4 regions of the Brevibacillus sp. 1238 genome follow, and region 1 is predicted to be linked to each of the others. Evidence: riboswitches for the same ligand, from Rfam matches in the RefSeq annotation. Region 1 holds a riboswitch; each other region holds the start of a gene.
What was found. Region 1 has a riboswitch for S-adenosylmethionine ahead of M2298_RS14905 (BMP family lipoprotein). Riboswitches for the same ligand answer to the same signal wherever they lie in the genome.

Region 1 (3,801 bases):
TTCTCCAATCGTTTTGGCTGTTCTCACTTTTTTCACAAATTAGTCAATCTGCACGCGATATAATGGTTAAAGAATCCGATACATAAGTAACAGGAAAAGGGGGGCACTTATGATTCAATTGGTTCGTAACACCTTGACGGACAAAGAAGGCTTTATGATTTTTATCCTATGGAACCACCTGTGGATGGCGGGACTGATTGCTTATCAGGTCGATGCAAACTTCTGGAAAGTGACGTCCCTCGGATTGCTGGTCACCCTCATTGTGTCACCGTTTTACTTCATCAAAAGGGACAGTCATGTCATTCGTTACCTGGTAGCGATTGGACTCATGTTTTACGCGATCTCATTCGATCACTTTACTACCTATCCAGAGGTAACTTTTCTCGCATTCATTGTCATGGGATTTTTGGCAGCCTACCTCGACTGGAAGCTGGTAGTGTCGGCGGGAATCGCGCAGATTGTTGTGACTCTGGTCGGCTTTTATACAGGCTCCTACGAAATTTTTAGCGGCGACTTCACGGAACTGAATCTGGTGCTGCGGATTGTAGCGATCCTCATGATGATGGGGGCTGTAACGTACCTCTGTCTGGCTGGACAAGCTTCTCTCAGCAAGGCGAATATCGCCCGACAGGAAGCAGAGGAAAAAGAACGCCGTCTGGGAGAAATGCTCGTACATATTCAACAGATGACGGGGCAGATTGACCGCACGACAGAGCATGTGCACGAGCATGCCGAAGGAACGAAACGCAATACGGACGAGATGATGATTGCGTTTCGCGAAGTTGCGACTGGCATGGAATCGCAGGCCAATTCGACTGTGAAGATCGAAGAAGAAGTGCAGTCGATCGACCAGGAGATCGTGGCGGTAACGACGCAGACGAATGCGATGAAGAGCGAGTCCGATCAAAACAACCAGCGCCTGAAAGACAGCGTGGGCATGATGAACGAGCTTTCGCAGCAAATGGAACAGATCGTGTCTGCGGTCAATGTGGCTGCTGCGACGATTCACCAGCTCAATCGCCAGGCGAACCGGGTAGAAGAAATCGTGGGAGCGATCAACCAGATTGCCACGCAAACGAATCTTTTGGCGCTCAACGCCGCCATCGAGTCAGCGCGGGCTGGCGAGCATGGACGCGGTTTCGCTGTAGTAGCTGACGAAGTGCGCAAGCTGGCTGAGCAAAGCGCGACCGCTACCCAGGAGATTACGGAAATTCTCAAATCGCTCCATCAGGAGAGCGAGAACGCTGTGCAGCAAATCAGCAACGGAGAGGCGTCTGTAGCCAAAGGACAGGAGCTGGCTGTAAAAACGGTGGCTTCGATCGAGGCAGTGCGCTCCGGCATGGTGGCATTCCTGCAAGCGGCCGAGCATGTCGGTTCCAGCATGAACCGGGTCAAAATGCGTTCAGGCGAAGTGGCGATGGAGATGTCGACGATTACGGCCGTCACCGAACAATCGGTTGCCAACCTGGAAGAGCTTTTTGCCACCGCAGAAAATCAGCATCAAAAGGTGCGGGAAATTACCGAAGAGCTGGGTGAGCTTAGCAACTTGTCGCATCGACTCCAGCAAACCTTTCAAACGAAATAAACAAACTGGCGGAAACAATCTGAAAAAACAATTGCTTTTTCAGAGCGTTCTGCTAGAATAAGTTCATTGTAACTCAATAGATGATCTACCTTATCGAGAGCGGCGGAGGGACTGGCCCTATGAAGCCCGGCAACCACTGGACATGCGAGACATGTACAGAAAGGTGCCAATTCCTGCAAAACCTGTACCGGGGTTTTGACAGATGAGGAAGAGGACGGCTTCGGACGCAAACTCTTCCTTCGGGAAGAGTTTTTTTTTCGTTAGAAGGGGAGGATGGATAGAGGAGGAATAACGAACGATAAAATAATTTTAATGTGAAATATTCGTGTTTAGTATTGATCTTTTTGTCGAAAAACCGTACATTATGGTTAGGATAGAGAAAACGGAGAACGTTCAGATAGGGGAGAAAGACACCATGAAGAAGTTGTTGTTGGCATTGACTACTTTTGCTGTTTTGGCTGCGGGTTGTTCAGCAGGCGGGAATGCACCTGCCGGGAACGCATCGACTGATAAGCCGAAAGAGCAAGCGGCAGGACAAGAAGGTGCAGCGAAGAAACGCGTTGCCTTGATTTTGCCGGAAAAAATCGGCGTGAACCCATTCTTCCAGCAAATGGACGAGGGCGCGAAAAAAGCAGGACAAGAATTTGGCGCGGAAGTAAAAAGCATCGAGTCGACTGACCATGGTGCGATCGAAGAGAACTTGCGCGTAGCCGTAGCGGAAAACTACGACCTGATCATCACTTCTTCTTTTGAAGCAGAAGACGCACTGAAAAAAGTAGCCGCAGAAAACCCTGATCGCAACTTCGCGATTATTGATACAGTAGTGGACTTGCCAAATGTGCGCAGCGTTACTTTCCGCGAGCAGGAAGCAGCTTACCTGATGGGGGCGGCGGCAGGTCTTGCCACGAAAACAAACAAAGTCGGCATGGTTGTCGCAATGGACATTCCGCTTCTGAAAAAATGGACAGGCGGATTCCAGGAAGGCTTGAAATCGACCAATCCGAATGCAGAATTTCTGGTAAACTACGTGGGCAGCTTCACAGACCCGGCAAAAGCGAAAGAGCTGGCTCTGCTGCAAGCATCCAAAGGCGCTGACTTCATCAACGGAGCAGCTGCGGTAGGCGATCTCGGCGTATTCGAAGCCGCGAAGGAAAAAGGCTTCTTTACAGCAGGACAAGACGTTGACCGCACGACGATTGACCCTGAGCACATCGTATTGTCCCAGTTGAAAGGGACAGACGCAGCAGCGTATGAAACTGTGAAATCGTTTGTGGAAGGTTCTTTCAAACCAGGTGTCGTCAACTACGGATTGAAAGAAAAAGGCGTAGGCGTAACGTATGTGACTCACGAAAGCAAAACACCGCTGAACGCTTTCATCGGCCAGGAAGTTGTGGACAAAGTAAAAGCGATCAGTGAAGAGATCATTGCTGGTACCCGCAAAGTGCCGGATTCGTTCTAAAAGCTAGTGCACAGAGCTTGATTGTGACCGACTACGGCTGTGTAGTCGGTCTTCCTTATATGCGAAAGGAAAGCGTAAAGAAGGGGGAGCAAGGATGACCTATCGTTTGGAAATGCGCGCCATGACCAAGAAATACGGAGATTTTATTGCAAACGACAAGGTCTCGTTCTCGCTTGCTGCCGGAGAAGTGCACGCGATCGTCGGTGAGAACGGAGCGGGCAAGACGACGTTGATGAGGATGTTGTACGGCATGGAGCAGCCTACGTCCGGCGATATCGTGCTAAACGGCAAGCCGGTCGCTTTTCGCGGGCCACAGGACGCCATTGGCAACGGAATCGGGATGGTGCACCAGCACTTCATGCTGTTCGGCGAGTTCAGCGTGGCCGAAAACATCGTGATTGGCTACGAACCGCAGCAGGCCGGGTTTTTCCGCCGCCATGACGCTGTGCAAAAAGTGCGCGAGCTAAGCGAAAAGTTCCGTATTCCGATTGATCCACAGGCAAAAGTGTCCAATTGCTCGGTGGGAGAACAGCAGCGGGTCGAGATTTTGAAAGTGCTGTACCAGGGCGCAGACATCATCGTGCTGGACGAACCGACCGCTGTGTTGACTCCGCTGGAGGTTCGCGACTTGCTGCAAACGATTCGCAATCTGGCGGAGAGCGGGAAAAGCGTGATTTTGATTACGCACAAGCTCCAGGAGGTAATGGAGGTAGCAGATCGCATCACGGTGCTGCGCGGCGGCAAGGTGACGGGTACG
Region 2 (3,801 bases), on a different contig from region 1:
CATCTTCAATGAACTTTTTCACTTCTGGGCTGTTCAGTTCTTTCGCCAGCTTTTGGATCGCTTCGGAATCTTTGTTGTCTGGACGAGCTACCAGGAAGTTCGCATATGGAGACTCTTTGTCTTCAAGGAAGAGAGCGTCTTTTGTCGGCACCAGTTTTGCTTCGAGTGCGTAGTTGGTGTTGATCAGCGCCAGGTCAACTTCTTCCAGGACGCGTGGCAGCATAGCAGCTTCTACTTCTTTGAACTTCAGGTTTTTCTTGTTTTCTACAACGTCTTTTACCGTTCCGCTGATGCCAGCGCCTTCTTTGAGCTTGATCACGCCGTTTTTCTCCAACAGAGCGAGCGCGCGTCCGCTATTGGTCGGGTCGTTTGGCAAAGCAATGGTTGCGCCTTCTGCCAGCTCGTCAACGGATTTTACTTTTTTGCTGTAAGCACCGAAAGGCTCGATGTGCACGGCGATTACTGGCTGCAAGTCCATGTTTTGACCTTTATTGAACTCTTCCAGGTAAGGCTTGTGCTGGAAGAAGTTTGCGTCCAGTTGCTTTTCATTCAGCTGTACGTTTGGTTGTACGTAATCGGTAAACTCTTTCACTTCCAGGTTAACACCTTGTTCTTTCAGCTTTGGAGCGATGAACTTCAAAATGGCTGCGTGTGGAACCGGAGAAGCGCCTACTTTCAACGTTACTTCTTGCTGTTGTCCGCCTTGTGCGCCGCCTTCAGTTGGAGTTGGAGCTGTTTCCGTTTTGCTTCCGCACGCTGCCAAGGAAAATGCCAATACGGTAGAAAGTACAGATACGACTAATTTTTTCATAAATGATTTCCCCCTATTTTTTGGTCTGTGTTCTGCAAAGCTTATATGGAAAGACCTTACTTGCGGCTGAATCGCATAACCAGGCGATCCCCCAGCGACTGCAAGATCTGGACCAACACGAGCAAAATAATCACTGTAACAATCATGACATCTGTCTGGAAGCGTTGGTAGCCGTAGCGGATTGCCAAATCTCCCAGCCCGCCGCCGCCGATTACGCCGGACATCGCGGTGTAAGAGACAAGGGCAACTGTCGTGATCGTAATCCCGGCCACCAGACCTGGACGCGATTCAGGAAGCAGCACGTTCCAGATGATTTGCCAGTTGGAGGCTCCCATCGACTGAGCGGCTTCGATGACTCCTCGATCCACCTCTCTCAGCGAGGTTTCCACCAGCCGCGCAAAAAACGGGGCTGCACCGATGACGAGCGGCGGAATCGCTCCGAGTACCCCGAGTGAAGTACCCACAATTACTTTTGTCACAGGAATCAGCAAGATCATCAAAATGATAAACGGTACAGAACGCAGTATATTGACAACGAATGAGGCAATCGCATAAAACACCTGGTTTTGCAAAAGCTGTCCGCGAGAAGTCAGGAACAAAATAATCCCCAGCGGCAAACCAATCAGGATGGTAAACAGTGTCGAGAAGCCAAGCATCGTCAGCGTATCTATTGTTCCCTCGGCGATCTCCGACCAATCCACATTTTCCAAAGTCCAGTCCATCTATATCACCTCTACTTCCAAGCCACGCTGACGCAACGTCTCGATGGTTTTTTCGTTTTGACGGACATCGCCTTCCAGCTCGACGACCAGTTGGCCGTACGGCGTATCCTTCATGCGGGAAATCGTTCCTTGCAAGATGCTGAACACCGTGCCTGTTTCTTGCATCGTCTGGAACAAGATCGGCTGGTACGTCTTTTCCCCCAGGAATGTGACGCGGGCAATCGTGCGGTTTCCTGCCACCTTTTCGTGCGCGACTGCTTCCCGCAGCTCGCTGGAATCGGCCACCTGCTCGACAAATTCCTGTGTCGTCGGATGCTGTGGCTTGAGAAACACGTCCAGAACCTCGCCCGACTCGACAATTTTTCCGCCATCGATGACGCCTACGCGGTCGCAGATGGAACGGATCACGTGCATTTCGTGCGTGATCAGCACGATGGTCAACCCCAGTTTGCGGTTGATATCGAGCAAGAGCGCGAGAATCGAGTTCGTCGTCTGCGGATCGAGGGCGGAAGTCGCTTCGTCGCACAGCAACACTTTCGGATCATTGGCCAGCGCTCGGGCGATGCCTACGCGCTGCTTCTGACCGCCGGACAATTGCGACGGGTACTTGTCCCGATGCGCTTCCAGCCCGACCAGTTTGAGCAGCTCGTCCACTTTTTTCTGGATTTCAGCCTTCGAGCGATTGGCGAGCTTGAGCGGGAAAGCGACATTCTCGCCTACGGTCGCGGAAGACAACAGGTTAAAGTGTTGGAAAATCATCCCGATCTGGCGGCGCTTTTCCTGAAGCTTGCTGTCATCGAGCTTGGTCAAATCCACTCCGTCGACAACGACTTGTCCTGACGTAGGGCGCTCCAACAGGTTGATGCAACGAATCAGGGTACTTTTCCCCGCACCGGAATGCCCGATGATCCCGTAAATTTCCCCTTTATCTATGGAAAGGTCAATCCCGAGCAATGCCGGAATCGTCTTGCCTTGTACTTGATAGCTTTTATGCAGTTGTTGCAATTGAATCAACGCATCCACCTCCCAGCAAAATCTGTCTACATGCCTTGTGAAAAACAGAAAGCCCCTTTTTTCATAAACGAAAAAGGGGCTGCAACGCATGTATACGTTCGCATCCACCCTTCTCATCTATCAAGATCCAACCAATCTTGTAGGAATTGGCACCGCGACGCTCATTTTCGAAAAAATGAACCGGTTGCCGGGCTTCATCGGGCCTGTCCCTCCGCCTCTCTTGATAAGAAAGATTTCCACGTATATTATGTTCGTTTTTCATATTTTCATGATACAAACCGGATTATATCCTTTTTGAAAATATCCCGTCAATAGCAATCCCAGGAAAAACTTTTTTAATCTATCACTCCGTTGCGGATAATGGTTGCCTGAACATGAAAACGAACAGACGCCTGCCGGAAAATTTTTCTCCAGTCGCGGTTCGTCATCTCTTTCAATCCCCTCTGCTGGGCGCGATAGACGATGCCAAATCCCGCCGGATCGACGTCCAGTTGCTGCAATTTTTTGACGACTTTTTGCAGTTCTTTCTCGATTTCCTTTTCCAATGCGTCCTCCATCGTTTTCATCATTTTGCTGTCCTCCAGCTTGATCGGTATCGTCAGTTCAAGGATTCGTGCCTGCAGACGGACGCGCACGTCAAAAACGGGAGGAGATGCTGCCAATGTCTTTTTTCGCAAAGTGCTCATTGTACAATGCCACCCGTATTTGCCCGCCTGAAGGTTTTTTGTCTGATTGCAAATTTGCCTTGTCCCGCATGCCCTTGCTCGTTTCCCCAGTCCCAAGTGCCTTTCGACATGATCGATATTCAGTCTATCCTGATCGATTTCCCTCAGCTTCGGAATAAGCTCGCTGTACACGACTTTGGCATCCGCCATGCGAAAACCATCTATGCAGGAACTCCTGGTCCATCTCCTTCACCCCAATGTGCCTGTGCTGTAGAAAATCATGGATAGTGTGCCCAAATATGCAAAAAAACAGCACGCTACATTCGCGTGCTGTCTGTACTGTCGTCTGTTTTGTTGTCCTCTTGTTGCATCGTTTCAGTCGGCGGCTCAAGCTTTTCCTGAATGAACGACTGAATCTGGTCTACGTCGGGAATGAGCACGGCTCCTGCCTTGTGCGATTCCCGGAACATTCCCATCGGCGGCAGCTGATAGTTGCCCGGTTGCATCGTATCGAGCTTCAAGCCGAGCGCGGACAGCTTCAGCATGTCCATGGAGCTGATGTTCGTCTGGATGTACGGCGCCACTTGTT
Region 3 (3,801 bases), on a different contig from region 1:
AGGACAGAAAGCGACCCGATATCAGCTCAAGGAGCTTGTCCAAAGCGATCCGGCTACGCTGAACACGCTCCTGAAAACACAGGCAGACCATCTGTACATTATCGTCGATAAAATTAATTTGAACGTAAAGTTGCAATCGTATATGGAAACGAACAAGGCGGAATGGGAGCGGATTTATCGCGACTACTACAACGACATCTGGCTGGAAGTGCGCAGCCCGAAAGCGGATGAGCAACTGGTCAGCGTGAGCGCCCAGACGAAAAGCGACAAGGTGTACATCAAAGGTCTTGTGACACCGGACGTGACCAAGGTGGTCGTGACCAAGCCGAACGGTGATATCATCGAGACGGTGCCGACCAGCGAGCACTCGTTTACCGTCAGCTTCCCTGCCGTCGGTACGTCCGCCGAGCAGTATGTGACTGTTCAGGCTTTTGCGGGAAGCGTGCTTGCCGACACGGAGAAAGTAAAGCTCGTAGCGCAAACGGAAGAGGACAAAAACAGGCTGCTCCATATGTTCACGGTTTATGACGCGAAAAAAGCAGAGTGGCAAGTCAAAGGGATTGTCAAGCACGGGGCGGAGCGGGTTGTCGTCACGTATAACGGCGTGCGAAAAGAGGCCAGCCTGAAAAAGCTGCTCGATAACGTTGACAGCTTCAGTGTGACTTTCGAGAATCCGACGACGGATGCCAAGAGCAGCAAGGCTGTGATCGAAGTGTATGAGGCCGGGAAAAAGGTGGACGAGGACTCGATTGCGATTGAGCCGAAAAAGACACCGGACAACAATCCGGAAGTAGACTACAGCATTGCGGGCACAGCTGTGCACGACATAAAGAAAAAGCAGATCGAACTGAAAGGTACCGTCAAGGGCTGGGACAAAAAGCAAAAGGCGAAGCTTTTCGCGATTAAACCAGACGGCAAGAAAAAAGAGATCAAGCCCAATGACAAGGGCGAGTACACGCTGGAATTGACGTACAAAGATCGCTCGTACACGGCCAAAGCGATTCAGCTTGAACTGTATGTAAAAGACAAGCTGGTCAAGCAAGCAGACATCGTCCTGAGCACGAAGGTCATCGTCGCGCCGCCTGAGCATGATGAGGATGAGAAGAAGCACAAGCATCCGAATGGCAAAGCGTACGGCTTCTGGAAGAAACACGATGGCAAATGGGACGATGACGATCGGGACGACGATGACCGCGATCGTGACGAAGATGACGACGATCGTGACAAAAAGAAAGACAAGTAGCTGCTGTTACGGCTGTTTGTAAGTCTGGACGTAATCGACCAGTTCGCGGATGTAGTCGCCGAGGATCGGGATCGAGAGAAATTGTGTCAGTAGCGAACCGAGCAGTGCGAGAACGATAGCAGTCCCAATCGTCAAACCAAGACCCCGGGCAAGACCTGCGAGGAAATTGATCCAGAGCAGCTTGCGCGGGGCTGTGTAATTTTGGATGACATCAGCAAGCCGGATATCCTCCAAAAACATGGCGATCTTATCCATGCGCTCGTTCATTTTCCGCACTTCCTGAAGCTCGTGGAGGACTTGATCTATTTTGTGCATGAGCCGATCTGTAGGCGTAGGAGCCACTTGTTTCAACCTCCTTGTTCCTGGAAGCATTGTTTTCTACCAGTTTAGGGAAAAAGCCGACCAGAATCAAGGCGGGGAGGAAAGGTTTGCCTCCGGCTTGCGGGAGGGGTACAATAGACGTACAAAAGTATACGAGGAGGCATCCGAATGGCTGAAACCGTATCCCAAACCTTATCGGAAGAACTGTTCGCGCTCCTGCAAAAAGAGCGCTTTGTGACGTTGGCCACAGTCGATCACGAGACAGGTGCGCCATCCGTCAGTTCCTTGTCCTGGACTTTTGCTGTGAACAGCGGACTCATCCGTTTTGCTGTAGACAGCCGCTCCCGCATTCTCGCCAATATCGCCAAAGAACCGCAGGTCGTGCTGCATTTGATCGGGGCAGGCTCTTCTTTTGCGATCAACGGGCGCGCCGAGCTAAAGGCAGAACGGCTGGAAGGGGTTCCCCTGAAGCTTGCGATGGCGGAGATTGCGATTGACTCTGTCAGAGACGTGATGTTTTACGGTTCGCGCATATCCGTAGAGCCTCAGTACGAAAAGACATACGACAAAAATGCCGCAGCGAAGCTGGACAATCAGGTCATGGACGCCTTGAAAAAAGCGTAGGCGCGGTTGTCACACTCTTGTGGAAAATCTTGTTGACAAGAAACAGCGCTATCCTTTAGTATTAGGTCATTCAAATTGAATAGCAAACTTCTTATCCAGAGAGGCGGAGGGACTGGCCCGATGATGCCCGGCAACCAATCACCTGTATGTTCGTTCATACGGGGAGATAATGGTGCTAATTCCTGCAGAGTTTTTTAACTCTGAAAGATGAGAAGGTCTTGCTTACGGCGACGTAAACAAAGCCTTCTTTCAGAGGAAAGGGGGCTTTTTTCATGCCCCTCGACATCATTGGAGGGAGAGAATTACGGTATGAGACTGGAAACAAAATTGATTCAGGCAGGCGTAGGCAAAGATGAGAAAACGGGTGCGGTGAGCTTCCCCGTCTACTACGCTACCGCTTATCGCCATCCGGCGCTGGGACAGAGCACAGGTTTTGACTATACGCGGACGGCGAATCCTACCCGTTCTGTTTTGGAAGAGACAATCGCTGAGGCAGAGGGAGGCGATGCCGGCTTTGCCTGCGCGTCCGGGATGGCGGCAGTCCATACGGTAATGGGGTTGTTTTCCCAAGGCGATCACCTCATCGTATCGCTCGATTTGTACGGCGGGACGTATCGCTTGTTTGAACAAGTGCTTTCCCGTTACGGGCTTGCTTTTACTTACGTAGATTTGCGCGATCTGGAAGCGGTGAACAAGGCGCTGCGCGCAGAGACGAAAGCGATTTTCGTCGAGACGCCGACCAATCCGCTCATGCAGATTACAAATATTCGTGAAATAACCAGCCTGGCCAAGCAACACGGGCTTTTGACGATTGTAGACAACACGTTCATGACTCCTTATTGTCAACGCCCGCTAGAGCTTGGGGCTGATGTGATTTTGCACAGCGCAACGAAGTATTTGGGCGGACACAACGATGTGCTGGCAGGGTTGATCGTTACAAAGGGCGAGGAGTTGTCGGAAAAAATCCGGTTTTTGCACAATTCGATCGGCGCCGTGCTGGGGCCGCAGGATAGCTGGCTTCTGGTGCGCGGCATGAAAACGTTGGCGCTGCGCATGGACAGACACCAGTCGAATGCGCTCGCGGTAGCGAAAAAGCTGAAAGAACATCCAGCCGTTGCCGAAGTGTTTTATCCCGGACTGGAAGAGCATCCCGGGCATGAGATTCAGGCGAGCCAGGCGAGCGGATACAGCGGCATGGTTTCGTTCCGGGTACGCTCCCAGGAGCAGGTGGGCTTGTTTCTGCAAAATTTGCGCGTCGTCTCCTTTGCGGAAAGTCTTGGCGGGGTAGAGTCGTTGTGTACGTACCCGGCGACACAGACTCACGCAGACATCCCTGAGGAAGTGCGGGCGTATGTCGGCGTGTGCGATCGATTGCTGAGGCTTTCGGTGGGGATTGAACATCCGGATGATTTGATCGCTGATTTGTTTCAAGCGTTGGATGCAAGTCTCGTCGTTGGGGGGGCTGTTCGATGAATTTCGCGACAAAAGTTTTGCATGGCTCCACAGGCATCGATCCGTTTACAGGTGCGTCGTCGGTTCCGATTTACCAGGCTTCCACTTTTCATCAGTTTGATATCGATCAGCCGGGCACATACGATTACGCCCGCTCGGGG
Region 4 (3,801 bases), on a different contig from region 1:
TCTCATCCTTGAGTTTGAGCAGTTCCTTCGTCGGTCCGGTCAGGACTGCTCCGTAGAGGCGAACGCCTTTTTCCTGCAAGTAGCGATAGCGCTCCTCGACTTGCGGATCGCTTCGCGAGACCAAATATTGTCCCATGTCGCGCGCGAGGCTTTTTTGCTCGACAAGGTAGGCCATTTCCCCCAAAAAGGCTGCCATCCGTCGGCTTCCTTCTCCGTTGACCTGAATCGGAGCCGCTCCGTAATTCAGCTCGTGCTCCGCAAATCCCCATGCTTCTCCCGGCCCCAAGAGCAGGTAGCCGTCTTTTTGGTCTTCGTGCCTGGCTTCCACTCCGGTGTCCACTGCCAACCAGACCGTATCCTGGTTGGCGGAGCTGATGTAGCGGGAGATTCGCTCATAATACTGCTCGTACGTCAAAAAATCAGCAAAAGAGACAGCCAACTGGGCAACGGTTCCTTCGGGGAGCTTCTCCAAAGTCGTCCAGGCTGGCGTGCGCCAATGCGCCAGTTCGTCTGCGTCCGGTTTTTGCCCGCTTTGAAGCGGATAGCGGAAAAACAGCTTTTGCTCCCTCACTCCGTTGGTCCATTGCGGCTTGGCGTTGACGTTCCACAACACGTTGGTGCTTTCAAAGCGGCCTGCGTTTTTGATGTCCGCCCCTACTCGCTCGCGAAGCTCCATCTGGATGCTGCCGTACAGCAGTCCCACCTGCGCGCCGCTGCTGCCCACGCTGACACCCGGCTGCGTAAAATTGACCATGTCCTTCGCTACCCGGTGCAGATCATCGTGCATCGACGACCCTACCCATCCGTTGACGCCCAGAAATACCACGCCAATTACAAACGGGATGGCAAAAGCGTACACGGAACTGAGCAAGCGATTTTTCCATTTTCCCCGCCGGACAATCGCCCTCTGCTTCGCTTCGGAAAGCTGGCTGTGCCCGCCCTCGTCCAGCGCGTCGAGTTCCCGTGGTTGCTGCTCTCCTTCTTCGCCCAGCAAAAGCCGCTCCAGCCGCTCTGCGCATGCCTCATCGGCTGCCAGCTCCTCGCCAAGCCGCTTTGCTTCTTCCCCTGTCAGTTCCCCTCTCAAATAAGCGAGCAGCTTTTGCTCGCGATCATGACCGTTTTGGTGCGTCATGGCCCTTCCTCCTTCCACAGCTTCCGCATCTTTTGCCGACCGCGAAACAGCGAGCGTTTGACGTCCGCCAGTTCGATCTCCAACACCTCTGCCATTTCCGCGTAGGAAAATTGCATGGCTGACAGCAAAATGACCTGTCGTTGCTTGGGCGGCAATTGCTCCAGATGCGCATATGCCTCTTTCCACAATTCCTGAGCGACCAACAGTTCCGCCGGGTCGCTCGCGGATGCGTCCGGTCGTTCCGGCATCTTTTCCATGTAGTCGACCGGGCGGCGCTTTTGCTTGCGGTGCCAATCGATAAAAGCGTGGTAAGCGACCTTGAACAGCCATGGCCTGACCTTTTCGCCGCGGTAGTCTTCCAGGGAGGCATACGCCCGGAAAAAAACCTCCTGCGTCAAGTCCTCCGCATGCCTGGTATCGCGTGTCAGCCGGAAAAGGTAGCGGTATATGTCGTTTACGTGCATCTGGTACACATACTCCAAGCCTACTTTCCCAATGCCTCCACATCCCTTCTTTACGTACCACGCCCTCTAGCGAAAAAAGTTTCACTTCCGGCCACTTTTTCCCTCTCTGCAGAGAGCACATTCCGGCAAAAAACAAAGATTGACTCCGGACAACAGAAGTCATATCATGGGTGTAGCACACACGGCTGACTGGCCTGTGAACCACATAACTCTTATCGCGAGCTGGCTGAGGGACTGGCCCTATGATGCCCGGCAACCGGCGCTATTTTTTTCTTGAATAGCGAAACGGTGCTAATTCCAACGGATAAGAGTCGGTACGAGAAGCGGCATTGCTGCGTCTTCTGTCCCGACTACTGACCCGAGAGATGAGAGGAGACGAGACGTTTTTATAGTCGACAACCGCCTCCCCGCTCTGGGGAGGCTTTTTTACATGCCTGAAAGCTTCACGAAACTTTTCAAGCTGCCCAAGGAGGACTAGCATGAGTGATCAACGCATCCTCGTCACTTATTTGACGCAAGCCAAAGACTTACACAAAAAAGCAGCCGCCATCGCCGTTGGCATGACGGTCGGCTCCTGGACGGATTTGCCCGCAGCGAAGCAAGCTGAGCTGGCTCCTTATCTCGGGGAAGCCGTGAGCGCTACGCCGCTTGAGACATTGGAAAACGGCGAGACGCGCGGACTGATCACCGTCAGCTACCCGACGCGCAATTTTACGCACGACATTCCTTCGCTTTTGACCGGAATCTTCGGGAAACTGTCCATGGACGGAAAAATCAAGCTGGTGGACATCACTTTCCCTGAGTCGTTTCTACAAGCTTTTCCCGGACCAAAGTTCGGCATTGACGGACTGCGCGGACGTTTGGATGCACAAAACCGCCCGCTGTTGATGAGCATTTTCAAATCTTGCCTCGGTCTTCCCTTCGAAGATTTGAAGACGCAATTCCGGGCACAGGCGCTCGGTGGCGTCGATCTGGTCAAAGATGACGAAATCTTCTTCGCAGACGATCGCGCGCCGTTTTTGGAGCGTATCCGCGCCTTCAAGGAGATCGCGCAGGAGACAGAAGCGCAAACTGGCAAGCCTGTCCTCTACGCGGCCAACCTGACTGGCCCGATCAACGAGCTGAACGAAAAAGCAAAGCGTGCCGTGGAAGCTGGCGCAGATTGCCTGCTGTTCAACGTCCTCGCTTTTGGCTTCGATGCCTTGCACCGCCTGGCAGCCGATCCGGACGTCAACATCCCGATCATGGCCCACCCCGCTCTCGCTGGCGCTTACTATCCGTCGCCTGATTACGGGATCGCCACTCCGCTTTTGCTCGGCACCCTGATGCGAATTGCCGGAGCAGACCTGGTGCTGTTCCCGTCGCCATATGGCAACGTCGCCCTGGACAAAACAGAAGCGCTGCAACTGGCGACCAACTTGACCACTCCGCTGGAAGGCGTGCGCCGCTCGTTCCCGGTTCCATCAGCCGGCATCCATCCGGGACTCGTCCCGCAGCTTTATGCGGATTTCGGTCTGGACCAAATCGTCAATGCTGGCGGCGGCATTCACGGACATCCGGGCGGCGCTACCGCAGGGGCCAAAGCGTTCGTCGATGCAATCGCAGCAGTCACGGCTGGACACACCCTGGGAGAAGCGGCGAACCAATCGCCTGAACTGGCGGCAGCCCTGGAGAAATGGGGTGGCGCACGATGAGCAAAAAGCTCGTGCTGTTCTGCGATTTTGACGGAACGATTACGGAAAAAGACAACATCGTCGCGATTGTAAAAAAATTCGCTCCCCCTGAGTGGGAAGCTCTTACCGAACAAATTTTGTCGCAAAAAATCAGCGTACAGGAAGGCGTCGGCAAGCTGTTTCAGCTCTTGCCCTCCTCCCTGCGCCAGGACATTGTGGACTACATCGTGAACGAAGCGACCATTCGCCCCGGCTTTGCCGATTTTGTCCGCTTTTGCCGCGAGGAAGGCATCGAACTGCTGATCACGAGCGGCGGCATCGACTTTTTCGTAAAGCCGATCCTCGCTCCGTTTGATTTGGATCATGTCCCGATTTACTGCAACGGCAGCGACTTCTCCGGAGAGAACATCACGATTACGTGGCCGCATTCCTGCGACGAGCATTGCACAAACGGCTGTGGCATGTGCAAGACAACCATTATTCGCCGCTACGATCCCGCCACTCACTATCGTGTCGTCATTGGTGATTCCAT

Region 2: it holds a riboswitch for S-adenosylmethionine, as region 1 does, so the genes downstream of both, M2298_RS22875 (methionine ABC transporter ATP-binding protein) here and M2298_RS14905 (BMP family lipoprotein) in region 1, are expected to answer to the same signal.
Region 3: it holds a riboswitch for S-adenosylmethionine, as region 1 does, so the genes downstream of both, M2298_RS07945 (aminotransferase class I/II-fold pyridoxal phosphate-dependent enzyme) here and M2298_RS14905 (BMP family lipoprotein) in region 1, are expected to answer to the same signal.
Region 4: it holds a riboswitch for S-adenosylmethionine, as region 1 does, so the genes downstream of both, M2298_RS12540 (2,3-diketo-5-methylthiopentyl-1-phosphate enolase) here and M2298_RS14905 (BMP family lipoprotein) in region 1, are expected to answer to the same signal.

The regions. Positions count from the first base shown of each region.
Region 1 is NZ_JARXWC010000005.1:282,186-285,986, reverse strand. Features, by position in the region: gene M2298_RS14910 (methyl-accepting chemotaxis protein) at 110-1,585, shown strand; SAM riboswitch class I at 1,673-1,794, shown strand; gene M2298_RS14905 (BMP family lipoprotein) at 2,001-3,044, shown strand; gene M2298_RS14900 (ABC transporter ATP-binding protein) at 3,139-3,801, shown strand, end outside.
Region 2 is NZ_JARXWC010000013.1:27,674-31,474, forward strand. Features, by position in the region: gene M2298_RS22865 (MetQ/NlpA family ABC transporter substrate-binding protein) at 1-811, opposite strand, end outside; gene M2298_RS22870 (methionine ABC transporter permease) at 868-1,533, opposite strand; gene M2298_RS22875 (methionine ABC transporter ATP-binding protein) at 1,534-2,547, opposite strand; SAM riboswitch class I at 2,658-2,777, opposite strand; gene M2298_RS22880 (Ger(x)C family spore germination C-terminal domain-containing protein) at 2,883-3,233, opposite strand; gene M2298_RS22885 (LCP family protein) at 3,530-3,801, opposite strand, start outside.
Region 3 is NZ_JARXWC010000003.1:77,254-81,054, forward strand. Features, by position in the region: gene M2298_RS07930 (hypothetical protein) at 1-1,243, shown strand, start outside; gene M2298_RS07935 (DUF5665 domain-containing protein) at 1,250-1,558, opposite strand; gene M2298_RS07940 (pyridoxamine 5'-phosphate oxidase family protein) at 1,733-2,188, shown strand; SAM riboswitch class I at 2,277-2,402, shown strand; gene M2298_RS07945 (aminotransferase class I/II-fold pyridoxal phosphate-dependent enzyme) at 2,498-3,661, shown strand; gene M2298_RS07950 (trans-sulfuration enzyme family protein) at 3,658-3,801, shown strand, end outside.
Region 4 is NZ_JARXWC010000004.1:331,611-335,411, forward strand. Features, by position in the region: gene M2298_RS12530 (anti-sigma factor) at 1-1,132, opposite strand, end outside; gene M2298_RS12535 (sigma-70 family RNA polymerase sigma factor) at 1,129-1,605, opposite strand; SAM riboswitch class I at 1,806-1,907, shown strand; gene M2298_RS12540 (2,3-diketo-5-methylthiopentyl-1-phosphate enolase) at 2,076-3,290, shown strand; gene M2298_RS12545 (2-hydroxy-3-keto-5-methylthiopentenyl-1-phosphate phosphatase) at 3,287-3,801, shown strand, end outside.